3 regions of the Microbacterium sp. NPDC078428 genome follow, and region 2 is predicted to be linked to each of the others. Evidence: predicted binding sites of a transcription regulator. Region 2 holds the regulator's gene; each other region holds the start of a gene.
The links. The regulator HrcA, encoded in region 2, represses chaperone genes, less so after heat shock. The targets are predictions, from matches to a motif close to TTNGCACTCGNNNNNNNCGAGTGCNAA.
Positions count from the first base shown of each region.

Region 1: a site for HrcA is predicted at 6,311-6,337, ahead of groES (co-chaperone GroES). Genes of this name have one in related genera too.
Region 3: a site for HrcA is predicted at 4,657-4,683, ahead of groL (chaperonin GroEL). Genes of this name have one in related genera too.

Region 1 covers NZ_JBITUP010000002.1:378,198-387,061, forward strand. Annotated here, with positions in the region: gene ACIGCK_RS05980 (branched-chain amino acid ABC transporter permease) at 1-343, shown strand, start outside; gene ACIGCK_RS05985 (ABC transporter ATP-binding protein) at 399-1,337, shown strand; gene ACIGCK_RS05990 (ABC transporter ATP-binding protein) at 1,334-2,071, shown strand; gene ACIGCK_RS05995 (hypothetical protein) at 2,153-3,034, opposite strand; gene ACIGCK_RS06000 (ABC transporter substrate-binding protein) at 3,308-4,582, opposite strand; gene rarD (EamA family transporter RarD) at 4,838-5,773, opposite strand; gene groES (co-chaperone GroES) at 5,928-6,236, opposite strand; gene ACIGCK_RS06015 (SAM-dependent methyltransferase) at 6,373-7,563, shown strand; gene ACIGCK_RS06020 (hypothetical protein) at 7,583-8,077, opposite strand; gene tsaD (tRNA (adenosine(37)-N6)-threonylcarbamoyltransferase complex transferase subunit TsaD) at 8,074-8,864, opposite strand, start outside.
Region 2 covers NZ_JBITUP010000003.1:386,423-395,286, reverse strand. Annotated here, with positions in the region: gene ACIGCK_RS08295 (alpha/beta fold hydrolase) at 1-523, opposite strand, end outside; gene lepA (translation elongation factor 4) at 694-2,541, shown strand; gene ACIGCK_RS08285 (DUF1990 family protein) at 2,552-3,199, shown strand; gene hemW (radical SAM family heme chaperone HemW) at 3,202-4,419, shown strand; gene hrcA (heat-inducible transcriptional repressor HrcA) at 4,503-5,543, shown strand; gene dnaJ (molecular chaperone DnaJ) at 5,587-6,699, shown strand; gene ACIGCK_RS08265 (16S rRNA (uracil(1498)-N(3))-methyltransferase) at 6,699-7,436, shown strand; gene ACIGCK_RS08260 (histidine triad nucleotide-binding protein) at 7,460-7,810, shown strand; gene ACIGCK_RS08255 (PhoH family protein) at 7,863-8,864, shown strand, end outside.
Region 3 covers NZ_JBITUP010000002.1:261,910-267,812, reverse strand. Annotated here, with positions in the region: gene ACIGCK_RS05445 (nitroreductase family protein) at 28-567, opposite strand; gene msrB (peptide-methionine (R)-S-oxide reductase MsrB) at 564-965, opposite strand; gene ACIGCK_RS05435 (DUF2332 family protein) at 1,043-2,029, shown strand; gene ACIGCK_RS05430 (DUF3263 domain-containing protein) at 2,057-2,314, shown strand; gene ACIGCK_RS05425 (LytR C-terminal domain-containing protein) at 2,454-3,095, shown strand; gene ACIGCK_RS05420 (cold-shock protein) at 3,246-3,449, shown strand; gene ACIGCK_RS05415 (DUF3048 domain-containing protein) at 3,516-4,583, shown strand; gene groL (chaperonin GroEL) at 4,718-5,903, shown strand, end outside.

The sequences.
Region 1 (8,864 bases), on a different contig from region 2:
GGTCATCGCCGCCGCGGGCGGCATCGTCTACGCCCTGCCCTCGGCCGTGAGCCCGGGCGTGTACGTCACGTCGCTGACATTCTTCGTGTGGACGGCCCTCCTGCTGGGCGGTGCGGCCACGGTGTTCGGCCCGCTCCTCGGATCTCTCATCTTCTGGGTCCTGCAGACGTTCCTGGCGAACGTCCTGCCCGCCATGGCATCGGCCGGCCTGCTGTTCGGGATGTCGGCGATCCAGGCGGCAACCCTCCGCTACATCCTCGTGGGCGTCGCGCTCATGCTGCTCGTGATCTTCATGCCGCAGGGCATCCTGGGCAACAAGAAGGAGCTGACCTTTGTCAAGTGACGCACAGGGGGCCGGGGCCCCCACCGCACCCACCGCCCGCGCGAAGACGACGGGCCTGCACGTCGGCGAGGCCGCCCCCGGCGTGGCCAAGGTCGACCCGATCATCATCGCCGACGGGGTGCGCCGCACCTTCGGCGGCGTGACGGCGGTCGACGTCGAGCACCTCGAGATCCCCCGAGGTGCCATCACGGCGCTCATCGGGCCGAACGGGGCGGGCAAGACGACGCTCTTCAACCTCCTGACGGGGTTCGACAGGCCCGACGCCGGGTCGTGGTCGTTCGACGGCCGCTCCCTCTCGGGCGTGCCCGCGTACAAGGTGGCCCGCCTGGGGCTCGTACGGACGTTCCAGCTGACCAAGGCGCTCGGCCTTCTGACGGTTCTCGAGAACATGAAGCTCGGCGCCACCGGCCAGCGCGGCGAGAGGTTCTGGCAGAGCATGATCCCCGCCGTCTGGCGCAAACAGGACACGGGGATCGAGGAGCGCGCGATGCGCCTGCTCGCGAAGTTCAAGCTCGACACGAAGGCCTCCGATTTCGCCGCGAGCCTCTCGGGCGGCCAGCGGAAGCTGCTGGAGATGGCCCGCTCGCTCATGACCCAGCCGACGCTCGTCATGCTCGACGAGCCCATGGCCGGGGTCAACCCCGCCCTGACGGAGTCGCTGCTCGACCACATCCTCGATCTGAAGGACGAGGGGATGACGGTGCTCTTCGTCGAGCACGACATGCACATGGTGCGGCACATCGCCGACTGGGTGGTCGTCATGGCGGAGGGTCGCGTGGTCGCCGAGGGCGATCCGCACACCGTCATGCGCAACCCCGCCGTGATCGATGCCTACCTGGGCGCGCATCAGGAGCTCGACCTGGGCGTCGTCACCGGCAGGATCCAGACGGCGGACGCCGACCCCACGACGGATGCCGCGGCATCCCAGGCCGCGAGCGCCGACGCGCTCGTCGCCGACGGCGTCACCGAGGACGAGAAGGAGCAGAACCCGTGAGCACCCCCGTCGCCACCCGCACCGTCGTCCACGCCGCGGACGTCCACGCCGGCTACCTGCCGGGGGTGAACATCCTCAACGGCTGCTCGCTGACCGCCGAGCAGGGTGAGCTGATCGGCATCATCGGCCCCAACGGGGCGGGCAAGTCCACCCTCCTGAAGGCGATCTTCGGCCAGGTCACCGTGCGCAGCGGCTCGATCACGCTCGAGGGCGACGACATCACGGGGCTCAAGGCCAACAAGCTCGTGCAGCGGGGGGTCGGCTTCATCCCGCAGACGAACAACGTCTTCCCGACCCTCACGATCGAGGAGAACCTGCAGATGGGCCTGTACCAGCGCCCGTCCGCCTACAAGGAGCGCCTCGAGTTCGTCACCGGGATCTTCGCCGAGCTCGGCCCCCGTCTGAAGCAGAGGGCGGGCTCGCTCTCGGGCGGTGAACGCCAGATGGTGGCGATGAGCCGTGCGCTCATGATGGACCCCAAGGTCCTGCTCCTCGACGAGCCGTCTGCGGGTCTGTCCCCCGTTCGCCAGGACGAGGCGTTCATCCGCGTCTCGGAGATCAACAGGGCCGGCGTGACCTGCATCATGGTCGAGCAGAACGCGCGACGCTGCCTGCAGATCTGCGATCGGGGCTATGTGCTCGACCAGGGCCGCGACGCCTACACCGGCACGGGCCGCGAACTGCTGGCCGACCCGAAGGTCACCGAGCTGTACCTGGGCACCCTCGGCGCCTGACGCCGCGTCAGGAGGCCGACGACCCGAATCTCGCGGCATCCCGTCGTCAGCCCGGACAACATTCCGGAAGGACGCCGCGGATCAGCCCCTCATCCGAGGTGATCGGGCCCGACGCGCCGGTGCTGCCGGAGTGTTGTCCGTCCGGGGGCCGATCTTCTGGAGCATGGCGACGATGACCCGGCCGAGCGCGGGGCCATCGGCGAAGATGTCCGCCGCCACCGGGCGGATGCTGGCGTAGCCGCGCGCGGCCAGAGCGAGGTCCCGCCGCCGATCCGCGACCTGCGCTTGCCATCCTCCATGGTGTGCGCGGCTGTCGCATTCGATGACGAGCCACCCCTCGACGACGAAGTCGACGCGGCCGACGCCGTCGATCCAGACCTGGCACTCGAAGCTCAGCCCCAGAGCGCGGAGGAGGAGGCGGACGAACGTCTCCGGCCCCGACTCGCACCGGCCGTCCACGAGTGCGCGCAGACCGCGACGCCGCCGGGGTACGAGCCGGAACAACTCGTCCAGGCCCTCCTCGTCGATGAGTCCGAGGTTCACGGCGCTGTCGAGAGTGGCGATCGCCGCCCGAGGCGTCTGGCAGATCGTGGCTTGGAGCAGCGCATCGAACACCTCCACGCGGAGCGATCGCGGGGGCGGAGTTCGGCGCAGCGGGGCCCAGTGGAGGCGCACACCGGGTGTCGGTCGCAGGCGGGTCGTGTGCGGGGGCACCTGAACGTGCACGTCGCCGCGGTCGAGGACGAAGACGCCGCGCTCCGCGAGCAGGCTCGTGCACGCGAGACGTCCCCCGGCCGCGGCTGCGGTCGTGGCCGGGGCCGAGGACGCGGGGCTCAGATAGAGGCCCTGCCGCGGCCGCAGCAGCCGCTCACCCCGCACCATCGCGGCGATGCGGGCCTGCGAGAGACCCTGCGCCTTCAGGTCGGCATGGCGGTAGACGTGATCGGGATGCAGCGCGAGCATCGCCCCAGCCTCCGCGGCAACCGCGGGCCCGGACGCTGCGGTGACGTCATCCGGGGACGGCGGCCCGGATCACGGCAGCGGGGAGGAGGGCCGGTTCGGGACAATACTCCGGAGGTCTCGCGCCGCACGGGCTCTCCCAGCCCTGCAGCGCCGCCGACGCGGCGAAGCGTCCGGAGTGTTGTCACGCTGCGCCGCCCCTGAGCCGCCGCCACCGACAAACAGCGGCCCCGTTTCCGAAGAACCGGGGCCGCTGCCGTTGCGGGTGGAGAGGGATCAGCCCTCGTAGGCCGCGTAGGTGTTGTCGTCGCCGAACTCGTAGATGCCGATCGACGCCTCGGTCGGGTCGCCGACCTCGTCGAAGGTGATCGGACCGGAGACGCCGTCGTAGTCGGCGACACCGCCGCCGAGGATGATCTCGGCGCACTCCGCGTAGCTGGAGCAGGACTCTCCGTCGCCGGAGCCGCCGGAGACCTCGACGAGCTTCTCCGCGATCGCGGCGCTGTCGGTCGAGCCGGCCGCGAGCGAGGCGAGCGCCAGCAGGATCGTGGCGTCGTAGGACTCGGCCGCGTAGCTGTACTCCTCGAGCGCGGCGATGCCCTCGGCCTCCAGGAACGCGTCCAGCTCATCCGTGAAGGCGGCGATGGAGTCGATCGTCAGACCCGGCAGCGTGCCCTTCGCGCCCGTGAGCGAGCCCGCGGGGAACTGATCGCCGAAGTTCGACAGGTTGCCGTCGACGAAGTAGAGCTTGTCGCTGGGGATCTGACCGAACAGGCTCGGCAGGATCGTCGTGACCTCCTCGAACGTGATCAGGGCGATCGCGTCGGGGTCGGCCGCGACGACCTCGCTGATCTGAGCGTCGAACGACGTGTCACCCGTGTTGTAGGTGGGCGCCGCAACGACCTCGCCGCCCGCGGCCTCGAAGGCCTCGGTGACGTAGCCGGCGAGACCGGTGCCGTACGAGTCGTTCAGCACGATCATGCCGAGCGTCTGGTTGCCGTCCTCGGCGATGAGGTTTCCGAGCACCTCGCCCTGCAGGACGTCCGAGGGCGCCGTGCGGAAGTACAGCCCGTTGTCGTCGTAGGTCGTGAACGCGTCCGAGGTGTTGGCGGGCGAGAACTGGATGACGCCGGCACCCACGACCTGGTCGATGAACTGCAGCGAGGTGCCCGACGATGCGGCGCCGATGATGGCGGACACGCCCTCACCGAGCAGACGCGGGATCTCGGTCTCGTAGGCCTTGTTGTCGGTGTCGCCCGAGTCGCCGTAGATGACGTCGAGGGTCAGGCCCGTCTCGGCCGCGGCCTCGTTGATCTGTGCCGTCGCGTAGGCCACACCGGCCTCCTCCGGCGGGCCGAGGAAGGCGAGGTTGCCCGTCTGGGGCAGTGCCGTTCCGATCGTGAGGGTCATCTCCTCTCCGGCTTCGGCTGCCGGGGCGGACGATTCGGTGTCGCCGCCGCTGCCGGCACAACCCGCGAGGAAGAGCGCGCCGACGCCGACGACGGCGATGCCACCGACGACCTTTCCGCGCGAACGGGAGAAGACGCTCATAGTGCTCCTTGCTGTAAACGAACGCTGGGCCGGCCCGGGCGCCGACCTCGTGGATCTCACCCTAAGCGCGGGACCCGCGTTCCAACGTTGCGGTGCGTTAACGATGTGTCACGAGATGGTCACGGCACGATAACGGCCGTCTCATCAGCCCGAAATCACCCCGGCGAGACGACGGCGTCGGACCCGGTGCCGCGGATGCCGGTACCTGGTACGCAGAACCGCATCCGCCCGCGTGGGCCCCGCCCGCTTCGCCGGTCAGGTGATCGGGGCGACGTCCGAGACGCCCCTGTGGCGGCGCGAGTACAGCAGCTGATCGATCGTCAGGACCGACAGGGCGACCCACACCAGGCCGAAGCCGATCCACCGCTCGAGCGGCATCGGCTCTCCGAGGATCCACGCGCCGGTGACGAACTGCATGATCGGGGCGATGAACTGGAGCAGCCCGATGACGGTCAGTGGCACCCGCCGCGCACCGGCAGCGAAGAACAGCAGCGGTGTCGCCGTCGCAACCCCTGCCAGCGAGAGCAGCACCGCGTGCCACACACCGGCCGTGCCGAAGGTGAGGCCGGATGCGAACGAGACCGCGACCAGCTGCCCGATCGCGACGGGCGCGAGCCAGAACGACTCCAGGGTGAGTCCGCTGACCGCGTCCACGCGAGGGCCGATCTGCTTCTTGACGAGACCGTAGACGCCGAAGGATGCCGCGAGGGTCAGGGCTATCCACGGGAAGGTGCCGTACCCGACGACGATGACGCCGACGGCGAGGGCGCTGATGCCGATCGCGATCCACTGCGTCATCCGGAGGCTCTCGCGCAGGACGAGAACGCCCAGGATGACGGTGAAGATGGGGTTGATGAAGTAACCCAGGCTCGTCTCGATCACGTGCCCGGACAGGGTCGCGATGAGGAACACCTGCCAGTTGACGTAGATGACGGCTCCCGCGAGCGCCGTCCACAGCAGCAGGCGGGGCTGGCGGATGATGCGCCCGAACGCTCCCCAGGAGCGGGTCACACTCAGGAGCACGGCGCAGAAGACCAGCGAGAGCAGGATGCGCCACGCGACGATCTCCCACGGGCCCGTCGGGGCCAGGGTGAGGAAGTACAGCGGCAGGAATCCCCAGAGCAGGTACGCCGTGAAGGCGTACACCCCGCCGAGAGCACGCTCCCGGGCGGGATCGGGCGCGTGGTTCACCGGCTCAGCCTACCGCCGGAGCGACGTCCGGCTCGGGACGCCGCGTGCCCCCGCTCACTCAGCGGGAGGACCCGGTCGCGACACCTCGGCGCACCCGCAAACGACGAAGGACCCGGATGCCGCGGCATCCGGGTCCTTCGGTGGTGTGCGTCGCTCAGCGAACGACGACCGCGAGCACGTCGCGGGCCGAGAGCACGAGGAACTCGTCGGCGCCGAACTTGACCTCGGTTCCGCCGTACTTGCTGTAGATCACGCGGTCGCCGACGGCGACATCGAGCGGAACGCGGTTGCCGTTGTCATCGATGCGGCCGGGGCCCACCGCGACGACCTCGCCCTCCTGGGGCTTCTCCTTCGCGGTGTCGGGGATGACCAGGCCGGAGGCCGTCGTCTGCTCCGCCTCGACCTGGCGGATGACGATGCGGTCCTCGAGCGGCTTGATGGAAACCTGAGTGGAAACCGTCACGGTCTACCTCTTTCTTGATCCAAGACTCATTAGCAACCTCGCTGCGAGAGTGCTAATGACAGTGTAGGCATCCGCTGGCACTCCCGCAACGCGAGTGCCAGCGGATGACGGCGTCGCCCGCCGTAGGGTGGTGCGGGTGGAGATGACCGAGCTCACGGCCCTGCTGACCCCCGAGGGCCTGCGGCTGCTCGACGCGACGCCGCCGGTGGAATCGGCCGCCGACGTGGCGCGCGAGGTCACCCGGCTGCGCGCCGCGGGCTACTCCCCCGACCTCGTCTCGGCCGTCGTCGGCCAGTCGCGCCTGCGGCGGCGTGCCCGCGCGAAGTTCGGCGACCTCGCGGCGCGGATGCTGTTCACCCGCGCCGGCCTCGAGCAGTCCACGCGCCTGTCGGTCTCCACCCTGCACGCCCGGCGCTTCCGCGACGCCGGGATCGCCTCCGTCGCCGACCTCGGATGCGGGATCGGGGGCGACGCCATGGGCGCCGCCGGGCTCGGGCTGGACGTCCACGCCGTCGAGGCGGACGAGGTCACGGCCGCCCTCGCGGCCTTCAACCTCGCGCCGTTCGGGGAAACCGCCCGGGTCTCGAACGCCCTCGCCGAGTCGATCGACCTCGGGCCGCAGGTGGGCGTGTGGCTGGACCCCGCCCGCCGCACGGCGGGCCGTACCGAGACGACCCGCCTGAGCGACCCCGACGAGTACTCGCCCACGCTGTCGTGGGCGTTCGAGGTGGCGGAGCGCCGGGCGACCGGCATCAAGCTCGGTCCGGGTCTGGATCGGAACCTCATCCCGGTGGGCGCCGAGGCGCAGTGGATCACCGTCGACGGCTCCACGATCGAGCTCGTGCTGTGGTCGAGGGAGCTCGCCCGGCCAGGTATCGGTCGCGCCGCCGTGGTGCTGACCGACGGCGGCGCGCACGAACTGACCGCCGAGCACGATGCCCCCGACGAAGACGTCAGCGCGCTCGGGGCGTTCGTGCACGAACCGGCGGGCTCCGTCATCCGCGCCCGCCTCATCGGCGACGTCGCGCGATCGCTGCAGGCCGGGCCGATCGCACCCGGGATCGCCTACCTCACCGGCGACGCTGCCCTCACGAGCCCGTTCGTGTCGACCTTCCGCGTGCGGGAGGTGCTCCCGACCGACACGAAGAAGCTCGCCCGCGCCCTCCGCGAGCGAGGCATCGGCACGCTCGAGATCAAGAAGCGCGGCGTCGACGTGGATCCCGCGGTGCTGCGCACGAGGCTGCGCCTGCAGGGGCCGGAGTCGGCGACCCTTCTGCTCACGCGTGCGGGCGGCGGTCGCCTGGCGATCCTCGCCGATCGCGTCTGACGCACGGCCCCCGCCCGCGTCAGGCGAAGAGATCGGCCTGCATCGCCGCCCAGACGATCCAGATCGCGCTGTAGATGATCGAGAGGATGCCGAGCGCGAGCGCCCACGCCGCGGCCTGGCGTCCCTCCTCGGGGCGGCGCAGGGCCATCGCCGCCACGACGACCGCGACGACGCCGATCGGAAAACCCCAGCCGACGAACAACGAGGCCGCGAGGCCGACCACGGCGATGACGAGCGCCCACCCCGCGAGGCGCCGCCGGTCCTTCGCGGGGGCGGGCGGGTCCCAGGGTCCGAAGGGGATGCGGCGGTCGAGGAAGGGCACGGGACCGGTCTCCCCCGCCTCGTCATCCTCGCCCCGGGGGGACGGCCCGGGCGGGACGACCGGCGGCGCGAAGGGGATGGCCGGCTCGGTGAAGCGCGCGGGCGGCGGAGGGGCCCCCTCCGCGGGGACCGGGCTCGCGTTCGCGAGGCCGGGTTCTGCGGCCGCCGCGCGGTCCTTCTCCTCCGCGCTCACGCCGGCTCGCTCCCCGCAGCGACCTGGATCTCGGTGACGGGAAGCGTGGAGTCCGCGCCGAACGCGAGCGTGGACGGCTGCCCCCCCGCTCGGATCAGTTCCGCGGCGAGCGCGGCGATCATCGCCCCGTTGTCGGTGCACAGCGACAGCGGCGGGATCCGCACCGCGACGCCCGCGGCATCCGCGCGCTCGAGCGCGACCTCGCGCAGGCGCCGGTTCGCGATGACCCCGCCCCCCAGCAGCAGCCGGGGCACGCCGTGGCGCACGCACGCGTCGAGCGCCTTCGTCACGAGCACGTCGACGACCGCCTCGCGGAAGGATGCCGCGACATCCGCCACGGGCACGGGCTCGCCGGCCGCCTCCTGATGTTCGATCCAGCGGGCGACGGCGGTCTTGAGCCCGGAGAAGGAGAAGTCGTAGCGGTGCCGGTCCATGTCGCTGGCGCGGGAGAGACCCCGCGGGAAGCGGATGGCCCGGGGGTCGCCGGACGCCGCGGCGCGATCGATCTCCGGACCGCCGGGATAGGGCAGCCCCAGGATGCGGGCGACCTTGTCGAACGCCTCGCCGGCCGCGTCGTCGACCGTCTCGCCCAGCAGCTCGACGTCGCTCGTGAGATCACGCACGAGCAGGAGCGAGGTGTGGCCGCCGGAGACCAGGAGCGCGACGGTCGGATACTCGAGCGGCTCGGCATCGGCGTCGAGGAGGTCGGCGGCGATATGACCGACGAGGTGGTTGACGGCGTAGAGCGGCGTTCCGAGGGCCACGGCGAGCGCCTTCGCCGCGCCGA
Region 2 (8,864 bases):
GGAGGGCGCGGGTGAGATCGAGCACCGACAGCGAGCGGAGCGCGATGTCCTGTGCGTCGAAGGCGTACCCGCCGGCGCCGAAGTCGTCGCGCGTCTCCTCCGGGAGGGTCCGGGCGAGCACCATCTCCGTGAGGCGCATGCCTCGATCCGGCAGGCTGTCGAAACGCCGCGCGAGTGCCCGGTAGGTGGCGAGACCTGGTCCGCGGGGAACGGCGGTGCAGGATGCCGCGACGAACGCCGCGACGGGCGGGGCCTCCGGTGCGCCGACGTACTCGCAGCTGACGAGCCCGCCCATCGAGTGGGCCGCGAGCACGACAGGGCCGTGGCGGGCCGCCTCGCGCACCGCGGCGTCGATCGTCTCGAACGCGCCGTCGATCGTGAAGTCTTCGCCCATCCGGGTCCCGTGTCCGGGCAGGTCGAGCGCGTGCGCGTCGATGCCGCGTTCGGCGAGATGCGCGATCTGCGCCCGCCACATCGTCGCTGACGTGCGGATCCCGTGGACGAGGACCACCTGCACCGTCATTCCCTCAGCCTAACTTCGCCTCCGTGACGTCGTCCCCGCCCGTTCGCGGGCGGGTAGGCGCGAGCGCGGACCGGCGGGTGCGGGTCCTGGAAGAGCTGGCGTGTCGCCGGAACGTCGTGTTTGATGCACCCCCAGATCGGGTGGCGGAGACTGCGTAGAATCGAGCGGACATGTCTCCCCGCGCCGCTACGCCTCCTCAGCCCGCCGCGACTGCCCCCGAGCAGCTCCGCAACTTCTGCATCATCGCCCACATCGATCACGGCAAGTCGACCCTGGCCGACCGCATGCTTCAGATCACGGGAGTCGTCGCGGACCGCGACATGCGCGCGCAGTACCTCGACCGCATGGACATCGAGCGCGAGCGCGGTATCACGATCAAGAGCCAGGCCGTGCGGATGCCGTGGGAGGCGGGCGGCGAGAACTTCGCGCTCAACATGATCGACACGCCCGGACACGTCGACTTCAGCTACGAGGTCTCCCGCTCGCTCGCGGCGTGCGAGGGGGCGATCCTCCTGGTGGACGCGGCGCAGGGCATCGAGGCGCAGACGCTCGCCAACCTTTACCTCGCGCTCGAGAACGACCTGCACATCATTCCCGTGCTCAACAAGATCGACCTGCCCGCTGCTGACCCGGAGAAGTTCGCGCTCGAGCTGGCGAACCTCATCGGCGGCGACCCCGACGACGTACTCCGCGTCAGCGGCAAGACCGGCGCGGGCGTCGAGGAGCTGCTCGACCGCATCGTCCGCGACATCCCGGCGCCCCAGGGGGATGCCTCGGCGCCCGCTCGCGCGATGATCTTCGACTCGGTCTACGACCCCTACCGCGGCGTCGTCACCTACGTGCGCATGGTCGACGGCAAGCTCGAGCCCCGTGAGCGCATCCAGATGATGTCGACGCGGGCGACCCACGAGCTGCTCGAGATCGGTGTGTCCAGCCCGGAGCCGACTCCGACGAAGGGCCTCGGCGTCGGCGAGGTGGGGTACCTCATCACGGGCGTGAAGGACGTGCGCCAGTCGAAGGTCGGCGACACGGTCACGACCGCGCGCAAGCCCGCCGATGAGGCCCTGCCGGGGTACACCGACCCGAAGCCGATGGTCTTCTCCGGCCTCTACCCGATCGACGGCAGCGACTACCCGGACCTGCGTGAGGCGCTCGACAAGCTCAAGCTCTCGGATGCCGCCCTGGTCTACGAGCCCGAGACCTCCGTCGCTCTCGGCTTCGGATTCCGCTGCGGATTCCTCGGCCTCCTCCACCTCGAGATCGTCACCGAGCGTCTCGCCCGCGAGTTCGACCTCGACCTCATCACGACGGCACCGAGCGTGGTCTATCGCGTCGTCACCGACACCGGAGCCGAGGTGATCGTGACCAATCCGAGCGAGTATCCCGACGGCCGCGTCGCGACGGTGTCCGAGCCGGTGGTCAAGGCGGCCATCCTGACGCCCAAGGACTACGTCGGCACGGTCATGGAGCTGTGCCAGTCGCGCCGCGGGACCCTTCTCGGGATGGACTACCTGAGCGAAGACCGCGTCGAGCTCCGCTACAACGTCCCGCTCGGCGAGATCGTGTTCGACTTCTTCGATCAGCTCAAGTCGCGCACGCAGGGCTATGCGAGCCTCGACTACGAGCCGGCGGGGGAGCAGGAGGCCGACCTCGTCAAGGTCGACATCCTCCTGCAGGGCGAGAAGGTCGACGCGTTCAGCTCGATCGTCCACCGCGACAAGGCGTACGCGTACGGGCTCCTCATGACCGAGCGGCTGAAGAAGCTGATTCCGCGCCAGCAGTTCGAGGTGCCCATCCAGGCCGCGATCGGCGCGCGCATCATCGCCCGCGAGAACATCCGCGCGATCCGCAAGGACGTGCTCGCCAAGTGCTACGGCGGCGACATCACCCGCAAGCGCAAGCTGCTAGAGAAGCAGAAGGAGGGCAAGAAGCGCATGAAGATGGTGGGCCGCGTCGAGGTGCCGCAGGAGGCGTTCATCGCCGCGCTCTCCGGCGACGTCGAGACCGGCGCCAAGTAGGGTTGGGCGCATGCGGCGCGGGACTTTCCGAGACGACACCGTCGATTACGCGGCGGTAGGCGCAACGCACTCACCGGATCTGATGCAGTATCCGCCTGAGCGCAGCATCGCGGCCGAGCGGACAATCCGGATCGGATCGGGTCAGGAGCGCTTCGCCTCCGCGGGCGAGGCCCTGCTGTCGTGGACGGCCCAGAAGGGCGCCGGCCTGCAGCTGGGCGATGTGCGCCCGGCATCCGGCCCCATGTACGCGGGGGTGGGGTTCGACGACGAGGGAAACCCCGTCGCCCCCGCCAGCACGGAGGCCGAGCAGCGCTTCGACGCCGAAGGCACACCGTTCGCCGGCGCGGGCACGACAGTGACGGTGCACGGGCGCGTGGCGGGCCTGCGGGCGGACGCCGAGCTGCGCGTCATCTCCGTGACCGAGGAGCCGCGGCGGATCGCCTTCACGATCGGCACCGTGAGCGGCTCCGTCGTCAGCGGTGAGGAGTGGTTCCTCATCGAGTGGCGGGGCAACGATGAGGTGTGGTTCACGGTGCGCGCCTTCGACGCACCGGTCGCGCTCGCATACCGCCTCATCCGCCCCCTCGTGCGACGCCGTCGGCGGGCGCTCTTCGACGGCTACGTCCGCGCGATCTCGCCGATGTACACGACCGGCTGATCGTGGCCGGACCGCTCCCGCTCGGCGATCCCGCACCGGTCGACGGCGCCCTGCCGGGCGACCTCCCGCTCGACCCGACCCGCGCCCTCGGCGTGTACCTGCACGTCCCCTTCTGCCGGGTGCGGTGCGGCTACTGCGACTTCAACACATACACCGCCGGCGAGCTGCGCGGCGCCACCGCTGAGGACTACCCGTCCGAGGCGGGTCGGGAGGTGCGCCTGGCGGCGCGCGTGCTCTCCGACGCCGGCGCGCTGCGGGCGGCATCCACCGTGTTCTTCGGCGGCGGCACGCCGACGCTGCTGCCCGCCGGATCACTGACGCGGATGCTGGAGGACGTGCGCGCGCACATCGGCGTTGAGCCGAACGCCGAGATCACGGTGGAGGCCAACCCCGACACCGTCACGCAGGTCGTCGCAGACGAGCTGGCCGCCGCGGGGGTCACGAGGCTCTCGATCGGCATGCAGTCGGCCGTGCCGCACGTGCTCGCGGCGCTCGACCGCACGCACGACCCCGCCGCCGTCGCGCGCGCCGTGGGAGCCGCGCGCGGGGCGGGCCTGGCCGTCAGCCTCGACCTCATCTACGGCGCGCCCGGGGAGAGCCTCGCGGACTGGGCGGCGTCGCTGGCGCAGGCGGTGGAGCTCACGCCCGACCACGTGTCGGCGTACGCCCTCATCGTCGAGGACGGGACGGCGCTGGCGCGGCGCATCCGCCGGGGCGAGCTCGCCGCCCCCGACGACGACCTGCAGGCCGACATGTACGAACTGGCCGACCGCGTCCTCGCCGACGCGGGCTTCGGATGGTACGAGGTGAGCAATTGGGCGCGGGACGACACCCACCGCTCGCGGCACAACCTCGCCTACTGGCGCGGCGATGACTGGTGGGGCGTGGGGCCCGGCGCCCACAGCCACGTGGCAGGAATGCGCTGGTGGAACGTCAAGCATCCCGCCGCCTACGCCCAGCGCCTGCAGTCCGGCGCCTCGCCGGCGGCCGGGCGGGAGAGGCCGGATGCCGCCGCCACACAGCTGGAGCGGGTGCTGCTGACCTCCCGCATCCGTGAGGGACTTCCCCTCGAGATGCTGGATGCCGGCGCGCGCCGCTCCGTCGCGGGGCTCGTCGCCGACGGGCTCGTCTCCGGCGAGGACGCCGTGCGGGGGAGGGTCGTGCTGACCCTGCGCGGGCGGCTGCTGGCGGACGCCGTCGTGCACGCACTGGCGGGCTGAGCGGCCGCTTCCGGAGCGCACGCGCCGCGAACCGGTAGAATTGGCACTCGATCTGCCGGAGTGCCAGGACGGGAGGAGAGGCCATGGTCTCGGAACGGGGGCTCCAGGTCCTTCGCGCCATCGTGCAGGACTACGTCGCCACCCACGAACCGGTCGGCAGCAAGTCGATCGTCGAGCGTCACGCGTTCGGGGTCTCCGCCGCCACGATCCGCAACGACATGGCGCAGCTGGAGGACGAGGAGCTCATCGCGGCGCCTCACACCTCCTCCGGGCGGGTGCCGACGGACAAGGGCTACCGCGTCTTCGTCGACCACCTCGCCGACATCCGGCCGCTCTCTCCCGCGCAGCGCAGCGCCATCACGGCCTTCCTGGGCGACCCGGGCGATCTCGACGACCTCCTCGCGCGCACGGTCCGGGTCCTCTCACAGCTCACCGGCCAGGTGGCCATCGTGCAGTATCCGTCCTTCGCGCGTGCCAATGTCACCCACGTCGAGCTGGTGGCGATCGCACCCGCGCGCATGCTCATCGTCCTCGTGACCGACACGGGCCGGGTGTCCCAGCGCATCGCCGCGCTCACGGCGCCCCTTGAGGACGAGGACCTGCCCGCGCTGCGGGCGCGCCTGGCGGCGCTGATCGTGGGTCACTCCGTGCGTGACGCGGCCGACCGGGTCGAGGCCTGCCGCACCGCCGGGACGGCCGAGGCCGTCGGAGTGGACGCGGCCCTGCTCTCCCTCTGCCATGTGGTCGCCGAGGAGCTGGACGAGTTCCGCCAGGACCGCCTGCTCATGGCGGGAGCCGCCAACCTCGCTCGACGCGAGTCCGACTTCCGCGGCAGCATCTACCCGCTCCTCGAGGCGATCGAGGAGCAGGTCACCCTCCTCCGGCTCATGGGGGAGATGGTGGCCGACACCCAGGGTCTCGCGGCCAGCATCGGCCGCGAGAACGATCCGTGGGGGCTCGGCGAAGCATCGGTCGTGACGAGCGACTACGAGACATCGGGGGCGGTGGCACGCGTGGGCGTGCTCGGACCGACCCGAATGGACTATCCCAGCAACCTCGCCTCGGCGCGGGCCGTTGCGCGATACCTCTCGCGTCTGCTCGACGAGGACGAGAACCGCCGCTGAGGCGACCCCTGCCCCGCACGACGGGGCGTGAAGAAAGGCGAATGTGGCAGACCATTACGACGTCCTGGGCGTGGCGAGAGACGCGTCACCCGACGAGATCAAGAAGGCGTACCGACGCCTCGCGCGCGAGCTGCACCCGGATGTGAACCCGGGTGAGGATGCCTCGGAGCGCTTCAAGCTCGTCACCCACGCATACGACGTGCTCAGCGATCCGGAGCAGCGCCGGCGCTACGACTCCGGCGGAGACGCGTTCGGCGGGGCCGGAGCGGGCTTCGGCGGTTTCAGCGACATCTTCGAGACGTTCTTCGGCGGGGGCGGCGGGGGGTCGCGCGCGGCGCGCCCGCGCTCGCGCCGGGAGCGCGGGCAGGACGCCCTCGTCCGAGTGAACCTCGACCTTCGGGATGTCGTCTTCGGCACGCACCGCGACCTCGAGGTCGACACGGCCGTGCTGTGCGATACCTGCCAGGGCTCGTGCTGCCAGCCCGGCACGCAGCCCGTCACGTGCGACATCTGCCGCGGCGCGGGACACATCCAGCGTCAGGTGCGCAGTCTGCTCGGCAACGTCGTCACGAACGTGCCGTGCCCCACGTGCCAGGGGTACGGCACGACGATCCCGTACCCCTGCTCGAGCTGCCAGGGTCAGGGCCGCGTGCGCTCCCGGCGCACCGTCTCGATCGACATCCCGGCGGGTGTGGAGACGGGGCTGCGCCTGCAGCTGCCTGGTTCCGGCGAGGTCGGCCCCGCGGGAGGGCCCAACGGTGATCTGTACATAGAGGTCAGCGTGGCCGCCGACGACGTCTTCAGCCGGGACGGCGACGACCTGCTCGCAACGCTCGAGGTGTCGATGCCCGATGCGATCCTCGGCACCGAGACGACGATCGAGAGCCTCGACGGCCCGGTCGATCTGGAGATCCGCCCCGGTGTCCAGTCGGGCGACATCCTGACGATCAAGGGGCGCGGCATCACTCCGCTGCGCGGGAGCCAGCGCGGCGATCTGCGCGTCGGCGTGCAGGTCGTGACGCCGTCGCGCCTCGACGCGAAGGAGCGGGCCCTCGTCGAGGAGCTGCGCAAGCGCACCAAGGCGCCCGCGCCGGCGCTCTCCCACTTCCACCAGGGCGTCTTCGCGAAGCTGCGCGACAGGTTCCGGAACCACTGATGCCGCTGCACTTCGTCGTCGACGCGGCCTCGACCGCGCATGTCGGCGACGTGGTCGCACTCACGGGCGACGAGGCGCACCACGCGGCGGCCGTCCGCCGCGTGCGGGTGGGGGAGGAGATCACCCTCGGCGACGGACGCGGAGCGTGGCTGACCGGCGTGTGCGAGGCGGTCGCGCCGCGGGAGGTGCGCGTGCGGGTCCGCGACCGCACCCTCGTGCCGGCCGCGGCACCGCGGATCGTGCTCGTGCAGGCGCTCGCGAAGGGCGACCGCGACGAGCTCGCCGTCCAGGCGGCCACCGAGCTCGGGGTCGATGAGATCGTCCCGTGGCAGGCGTCCCGTAGCGTGTCGCGGTGGCAGGGGCCGAAACTCGTCAAGGGCGTCGCCCGATGGAGCACCATCGCGCGCGAGGCCGCGAAACAGGCCCACCGCGCGTGGATACCGCCCGTCGCCACGCCGCTCGGGACCCCCGGCGTCATCGAGCGCGCCGCCGACGCCCGTGTCCTCCTGCTCGAGCCGACGGCCGAGCGAGCGCTGACGGCGCTTGACTGGCCGCGGGGCGAGGCACGCGACATCCTGCTGGTGGTCGGCCCGGAGGGCGGCATCGACGGCGCCGAAATCGATGCATTCGAGGCGGCCGGCGCGGAGCCGGTGAGGATGGGGGCGAGCGTGCTGCGCACGTCCACGGCCGGACCCGCGGCGATCGCGGTGCTCTCGGCCGCGCTGGGACGCTGGTGAGGGGCCCTCGATACACTGGGACGGTGTCCGACGAACCCTCGATCTTCACCCGTATACTGCGAGGCGAGATCCCCGCAGAGATCATCGCCGAGACCGAGGGCGCCTTCGCGATCCGCGACATCGCGCCGCAGGCGCCCGTGCACGTGCTCGTCATCCCGAAGTCGCAGGAGTACCGCAACGTCGTCGAGCTCGCAGCGGGGGATCCGCAGCTGCTCGCCGAGGTCGTCGGGCTCGCGAACACGCTGGCGGCCGAGCTCACCGGTGGCGACTTCCGTCTGGTCTTCAACACGGGGGCGGATGCCGGGCAGACCGTCTTCCACGTCCACGCCCACCTGCTCGGCGGCGGACTGACGGAGAAGAGCGTCGGTGCCTGACGGAGAGACCCCCGACACCACGACCGAGCGGGTCTACGCCGACGGTGTCGCGATGGTGCAGCTGCTCGGTCCGCAGGACCGCCTCCTCCGCGTGCTCGAGAAGGAGCACCCGGAGGTCGACGTGCACGTGCGCGGCAACGAGATCACGCTCTCGGGCGCGTCCCGGGCCGTCGAGGCCGCACGAGACCTCGTCGACGAGCTCCTGGCCATGACGAAGGCCGGGCACGCCCTCGCGCCCGGAGACGTCTCCTCGTCGGCGCGCATCCTCGAGGGGGACGCCGGTCGACGTCCGTCGGAGGTGCTGGGTGAGGCGATCCTCTCCACCCGCGGCCGCGTGATCCGACCCAAGACGCTGGGCCAGAAGGAGTACGTAGACGCGATCGAGGAGCACACGATCGTGTTCGGGATCGGTCCCGCCGGAACGGGGAAGACGTATCTCGCGATGGCGAAGGCCGTGCAGGCTCTCCAGCGCAAGGAGGTCTCGCGGATCATCCTGACCCGGCCCGCCGTCGAGGCCGGCGAGCGCCTGGGGTTCCTGCCCGGCACGCTGAACGACAAGATCGACCCGTACCTGCGACCGCTCTACGACGCGCTCAACGAGATGATGGACCCCGAGCTCGTGCCCAAGCTCATGGCGACCGGGACGATCGAGGTCGCGCCCCTGGCGTACATGCGGGGCCGCACGCTCAACGACTCGTTCGTCGTGCTCGACGAGGCGCAGAACACGACGCCCGAGCAGATGAAGATGTTCCTCACGCGGCTCGGGTTCAACACCAGGATGGTCGTGACGGGCGACATCACGCAGGTCGACCTCCCGGGCGGCAGCTCGGGGCTGCGCCTCGTGACCCGCATCCTGAACGACGTCGAGGACATCCACTTCGCGCGTCTGACCAGCGACGACGTCGTGCGTCACAGCCTCGTGGGCAAGATCGTCGACGCCTACAGCGCGTACGACGAGCGCCGTACCGCCGCGCGCCACGAGCGCGAGCAGGCGAGCGAGTTCGCCAATCGCGCCGAGCGCCGCTCGTCGACCCGACCGCTCGGTCCCCGCGAC
Region 3 (5,903 bases), on a different contig from region 2:
CGCGCTCTCGGGCGCGGTTGCGGTGTGCTACCGGCTCGGCATCCGCGAGAGGAAGCGCTCCGGATCGATGCGCCGCGGGTGGCCCTCTCTCGACCGGGGAGGCTTGCCGCCGACGTACAGCCACCCGAGAAGCAGCTCGTTCTTCTTCAGCCCGTGCGCCTTCTTGATCGCCTTGGACCGGGTGTAGCCGCCGGTGCGCCAGATGACGCCCCATCCCGCCTCGTCGAGCAGAAGGCTCAGCATGTGGGCGACGCCGGAGGCGACGGCCTCCTGCTCCCATTCGGGCACCTTGTGCTTCGGGCGGATGCTCGCGACGACCGCGATCAGCAGGGGAGCGCGGAGGGGCTTGGACGAGGCCCCCTTCTCGCCCTCCGCCTTGTTGATCGCGCGTCCCAGCACGAGGCGGTCGTCGCCGCGCAGCTCAATCAGCCGCCACGGGGTCAGCCCGGAGTGATCGGCAACGCGCCCGGCCGCGGCGACGAGCGAGAGCAGCTCGTCGTGGCCCGGCGCGTCGTCGGTCACCTTCGAGAAGGACCGGCGGCTCAGAGCCGCCTCGCGCGCGCTCACTTCTCGGGGGCGAATCCGAGCGCGAGGGAGTTCATGCAGTAACGGTCGCCCGTGGGGGTGCCGAAGCCGTCGGGGAAGACGTGCCCCAGGTGCGAGCCGCACGCCGCGCAACGCACCTCGGTACGCACCATGCCGTGGCTGTTGTCCTCGATCAGCTCCACGGCGTCGGGGCGGATCGACTCGTAGAAGCTCGGCCAGCCGCAGCCGGAGTCGAACTTCGTTCCGCTCTGGAAGAGCTCGACGCCGCACGCGGCGCACGTGTAGAGCCCAGCGCGGTGCTCGTCGAGCAGTTCGCCGGTCCAGGGGCGCTCGGTGGCGGCCTCCCGCAGCACGGCGTAACGGTCGGCGCTCAGTTCCTCGCGCCACTGGTCGTCGGTCTTGTCGACGCTGTACGACATTGGTCCTCCTCGGGTAGATCCCCTCTATTCAACCGCGGTTGGCGGGCGTACGGGCGCGTCCGCGGTTGAATGGCGTCATGGACGACGCGGCAGCGGTCATCGAGCGGTACGCGCGGTTCGCCGATGACGAGGCGCGCGGGCGTTCGGACGTGTACGAGGACTGGGCGCGCGGGATCGCGGAGGACCCGGAGACGGCGGCCCTGCTGGCCCGCATACCGGCCACCCGTCGCCAGCCACCCCTCGTCTTCGCCGTCGCGCGCATGCAGGGCGCGCCGGTGGGGCCCTGGGCGGGGCTCCGGCGGTGGCTGCGCGAGCATGGCGATCGGCTCGTGGCCGAGGCATCCGCCCGCTCGTTGCAGACGAACGAGCCGCTGCGCTGCGCGCCGCTGGTCGCGGCGCTCTCGCTCGTGCCGGGGCCGGTCGCGCTCGTCGAGCTGGGCGCCTCTGCGGGGCTGTGCCTGTATCCGGACAGGTACTCCTACCGCTTCTGGGGCACGCGCGACGTGCGGCTCGATCCGGTCGAAGGGCCGGCCACAGTCGTGCTCGCGTCCGAGATGCGCGGTGCGGGCGGCGGGGAGCTCACGCTGCCGCGCGTGCTCACCCGCGTGGGCGTGGACCTCGCGCCTCTCGACGCGCGGGATGCCGCCGATCGCGCCTTCCTCGAGGCGCTCGTCTGGCCGGGGGAGGACGGGCGCGCCGAGCGCATCGCCGCCGCGCTGGATGTCGCGGCTGCCGCCCCGCCGCGCATGATCGCGGGCGACGCCGCCGACCCGGCGACCCTCGACGATGCGATCGCCGATGCGCGCCGCGCGGCGCCCGGCGCGAGCATCGTCGTCACGACCCCCGGGCTCCTACCGCACGTGCCGCGCGCCGGGAGGGAGGAGCTGCGGCGGGCGTTGACCGAGCGGGACGTGCGCTGGGTGTCGATCCATCCGGCGGGGATGTCCGGGGCGCAGCAGGCGTCGACGGGCGCCGCTGCATCGGGCTTCCACCTGACGCTCGACGGGCAGGTGGTTGCGAAGTGCGACCCGCTCGGGGCGTGGCTGGAGTGGCGCGCGTGCTGACGGCGGGTCCCGGCGTACCGTGAAGGCATGGCTGAAGAGCTGACAGATCAGCAGCGCGCGATCCTCGACTTCGAGGCCGACTGGCGCCGCCACGCGGGCGCGAAGGAGGAGGCGATCCGCAGCCAGCTCGGTCTGACGCCCGCCCGGTATTATCAGCTGCTCGGACGCCTGATCGACACCGCCGAGGCCCCCGCCCACGATCCGTTGCTCGTCGGCCGGCTCCGCCGCATCCGCGATCGGCGCGCGGCGGAGCGCGCCGCCCGCGAGCGGGCCGTCACCCGCTGACCGTCACCCGCTGACCGTCACCCGCTGACCGTCACCCGCTGACCGTCACCCGCTGACCGTCACCCGCTGACCGTCACCCGCTGACCGCTTCCGCCTGCCCGTGACGGGACACGCGGACGCCCCCCGGTAGCATGCTCTGGTGTCCCCGTCCCCTGCCGACCGTTTCGACGACATCCCGCCCTCCCGCGGACGCGTCGGTGCGCACCGGGCCGAGAACCCGCGCTTCGGCGGCCCCGGCCTGTTCCTCTGGGCGGCCGTCGCGACGGTCGTCCTGATCGGCGCCGGCATCTTCGCCTCGCTCGTCGCGCAGGGGCGTATCGTCCTGTTCCCCGAGCCCGCGCCGACCGCGGCGCCGGTCGACACCGTCGCGCCCGTCGTCGACACCTCGTACACGGTGCTCGTGCTCAACGGCACGCCGGAGGCCGGCCTCGCGACCCGGGTGAAGGATGAGCTCGTCGCCCAGGGCTGGCCCGAATCGGGGGTGCTCGCGAGCAACGCCGGGGACCGGGAGTTCCCCACCACGACCGTCTACTACGCGGCGGCGGAGGCCGAGGCCGCCGCACGCGGTCTCGCCGGCATCCTGGGGGCGGCCGACGTCGTGCTCGACCCCGAGTACCCGCTTCCGGGAACGCCCGCGACGCAGCTTACGGTGATCGTCGGAACCGACCGCACGGCGGCCGCCGAGAGCAACGACGGCACCGAGATCGAAGACGGCACCGAGATCCAGGACGGCACCGAGATCCAGGACGGCACCGAGGGCGGCTCGGGCACCGCACCGTAGAGCGCCTCCGCGCGCGCCGTGGCGGCGGCGTGTTTCCGTCCGATTAAGAGTTCGCGGCCCCTGTGTCAACAGTTGCCCGAGCGCCGGATCCGCGTCGTTCCGCGTGGCTAGCATGGCCGTGTCTCACCCCGCAGTAACAGGAGCGCACGCATGGCCCAGGGCACCGTCAAGTGGTTCAACGCCGAGAAGGGCTACGGGTTCATCACCGTCGCCGAGGGCGGACAGGACGTCTTCGTTCACTACTCCAACATCGACATGACCGGATTCCGGGTGCTCGAAGAGGGGCAGCAGGTGGAGTTCACCGTCGGCGCCGGGCAGAAGGGTCCGCAGGCCGAGTCTGTGCGGGTCGTCTGACCCGGCGCCCACGGCCCTCGCCGTGTCGGCACGGCGGCGCGCCGCACCGGCCCTAGTCTGTCGCGCATGACGATCGCCGCGCGCCGCCGCGCCCGCCTCCGGGTCGCCGTGCTCGCGATGGCCGCAATGGCGCTCGCCGGATGCGCCGCGTCCTCCGACGCTGCGCCCGTTCCCATCGCGACGACGGTGCCGCCGGCGCCGTCTCCGACCGCAACGGTCGAGCCGGCGCCCGAGGCGCCGCAGACGGTCCCGCATCCGCTGCGTGGCACCGCGGTGCCCGCGGGCGGCGTCGCGGGCCCCGCCCTCTCGGCGAAGATCGACAACCACCCCGCGGCGCGGCCCCAGGTGGGGCTGGAGCGCGCCGACGTCGTCTTCGAGGAGCTCGTCGAGGGCGGTCTCACCCGCTACGTCGCGGTGTGGTCCTCCGACATCCCCGACGAGATCGGCCCGGTCCGCAGCATCCGTCCCATGGATCCCGACATCGTCGAGCCGCTCGGTGGGGTCATCGCCTACTCGGGCGGGCAGCAGCGGTTCGTCGACATGATGCTCGCGACCTCGGTGCACAACGCCATCCACGGTGGCGCCGACGATCGCTTCATGCATCGCACGAGCGGAAAGGCCGCACCCCACAACGTCATCGTCAGCGCGCGCGAGCTGGTGCAGGCCTATGCGCAGATCCCGGCGCCGGCGCCGCAGTTCGCCTTCACCTCGATGCCCGTCGCCGCGTCGGCGGCGGCCTACGGGCGTTCCTCGGCCGGGTTCGACCTGTCGTTCTCGCCGCGCCAGAGCAGGCAGTGGCAGTGGGATGCCGGCAGCGGTGGCTACCTGCGCGGCCAGAACGGGGCCGCCGACACCGACCCCTCCGGCGCGCCGCTGTCGGCGACGAACGTGGTCGTGGTCGCGGTCGACATCGACTGGGCGTACGGAGAAATCCCGCGCACCGTCATGATCGGCTCGGGTGCCGCGTGGATCGCCACGGGCGGCAAGGTGCTGGAGGCGACGTGGACGAAGCCCTCCCGCGAGGCGCCCCTCCAGCTGACCAACGCCCACGGCGTCGCCATCCACCTCGCGCCCGGTGCGACGTGGGTCGAGCTCGTGCCGACCGGGTCGGGCGGTTCGGTGTCGGTGCGCTGAGCGCCGCGGCGCGGCATCCGGTCGCCCGCCGTCATGCGGCTTGCACTCTCCCGGGGCGAGTGCCAGAATGTGGTTAGCACTCCCATTGTCGGAGTGCTAAACCCAAACCTACGTCCGGGAGGGACGACACACACATGGCAAAGATCATCGCTTTCGACGAAGAGGCCCGTCGCGGCCTCGAGCGCGGCCTGAACATCCTCGCCGACGCCGTCAAGGTGACGCTCGGCCCGCGCGGTCGCAACGTCGTGCTCGAGAAGAAGTGGGGCGCCCCCACCATCACGAACGACGGCGTGTCGATCGCCAAGGAGATCGAGCTCGACGACCCCTACGAGAAGATCGGCGCCGAGCTGGTCAAGGAGGTCGCCAAGAAGACCGACGACGTCGCGGGTGACGGCACCACCACCGCCACCGTTCTCGCCCAGGCTCTCGTGCGCGAAGGCCTGCGCAACGTCGCGGCCGGCGCCGACCCCATCTCGCTCAAGCGCGGCATCGAGAAGGCCGTCAAGGCCATCACCGACCAGCTGCTCGAGGGCGCCAAGGAGGTCGAGTCCAAGGAGCAGATCGCGGCGACCGCCTCGATCTCGGCCGCTGACCCGACGATCGGCGAGCTCATCGCCGAGGCGATCGACAAGGTCGGCAAGGAAGGCGTCGTCACGGTCGAGGAGTCGAACACGTTCGGCACCGAGCTCGAGCTGACCGAGGGCATGCGGTTCGACAAGGGCTACATCAACCCCTACTTCGTCACCGACCCCGAGCGTCAGGAAGCGGTCTTCGAGGAGCCCTACATCCTCATCGCGAACCAGAAGATCTCGAACATCAAGGATCTTCTCCCGATCGTCGACAAGGTGATCCAGGAGGGCAAGGAGCTCCTCATCATCGCCGAGGACGTCGAGGGCGAAGCTCTCGCGACCCTGGTGCTGAACAAGATCCGCGGCATCTTCAAGTCGGCCGCCGTCAAGGCCCCCGGCTTCGGCGACCGTCGCAAGGCGCAGCTGCAGGACATCGCGATCCTCACGGGTGGCCAGGTCATCACCGAGGAGGTCGGCCTCAAGCTCGAGAACGCCACCGTCGACCTGCTCGGCCGTGCCCGCAAGGTCATCATCACCAAGGACGAGACCACCATCGTCGAGGGTGCCGGCGACTCGTCGCAGATCGAGGGTCGCGTGACCCAGATCCGTCGCGAGATCGAGAACACCGACAGCGACTACGACCGCGAGAAGCTGCAGGAGCGCCTCGCCAAGCTCGCCGGCGGCGTTGCCGTTATCAAGGCGGGCGCGGCCACCGAGGTCGAGCTCAAGGAGCGCAAGCACCGCATCGAGG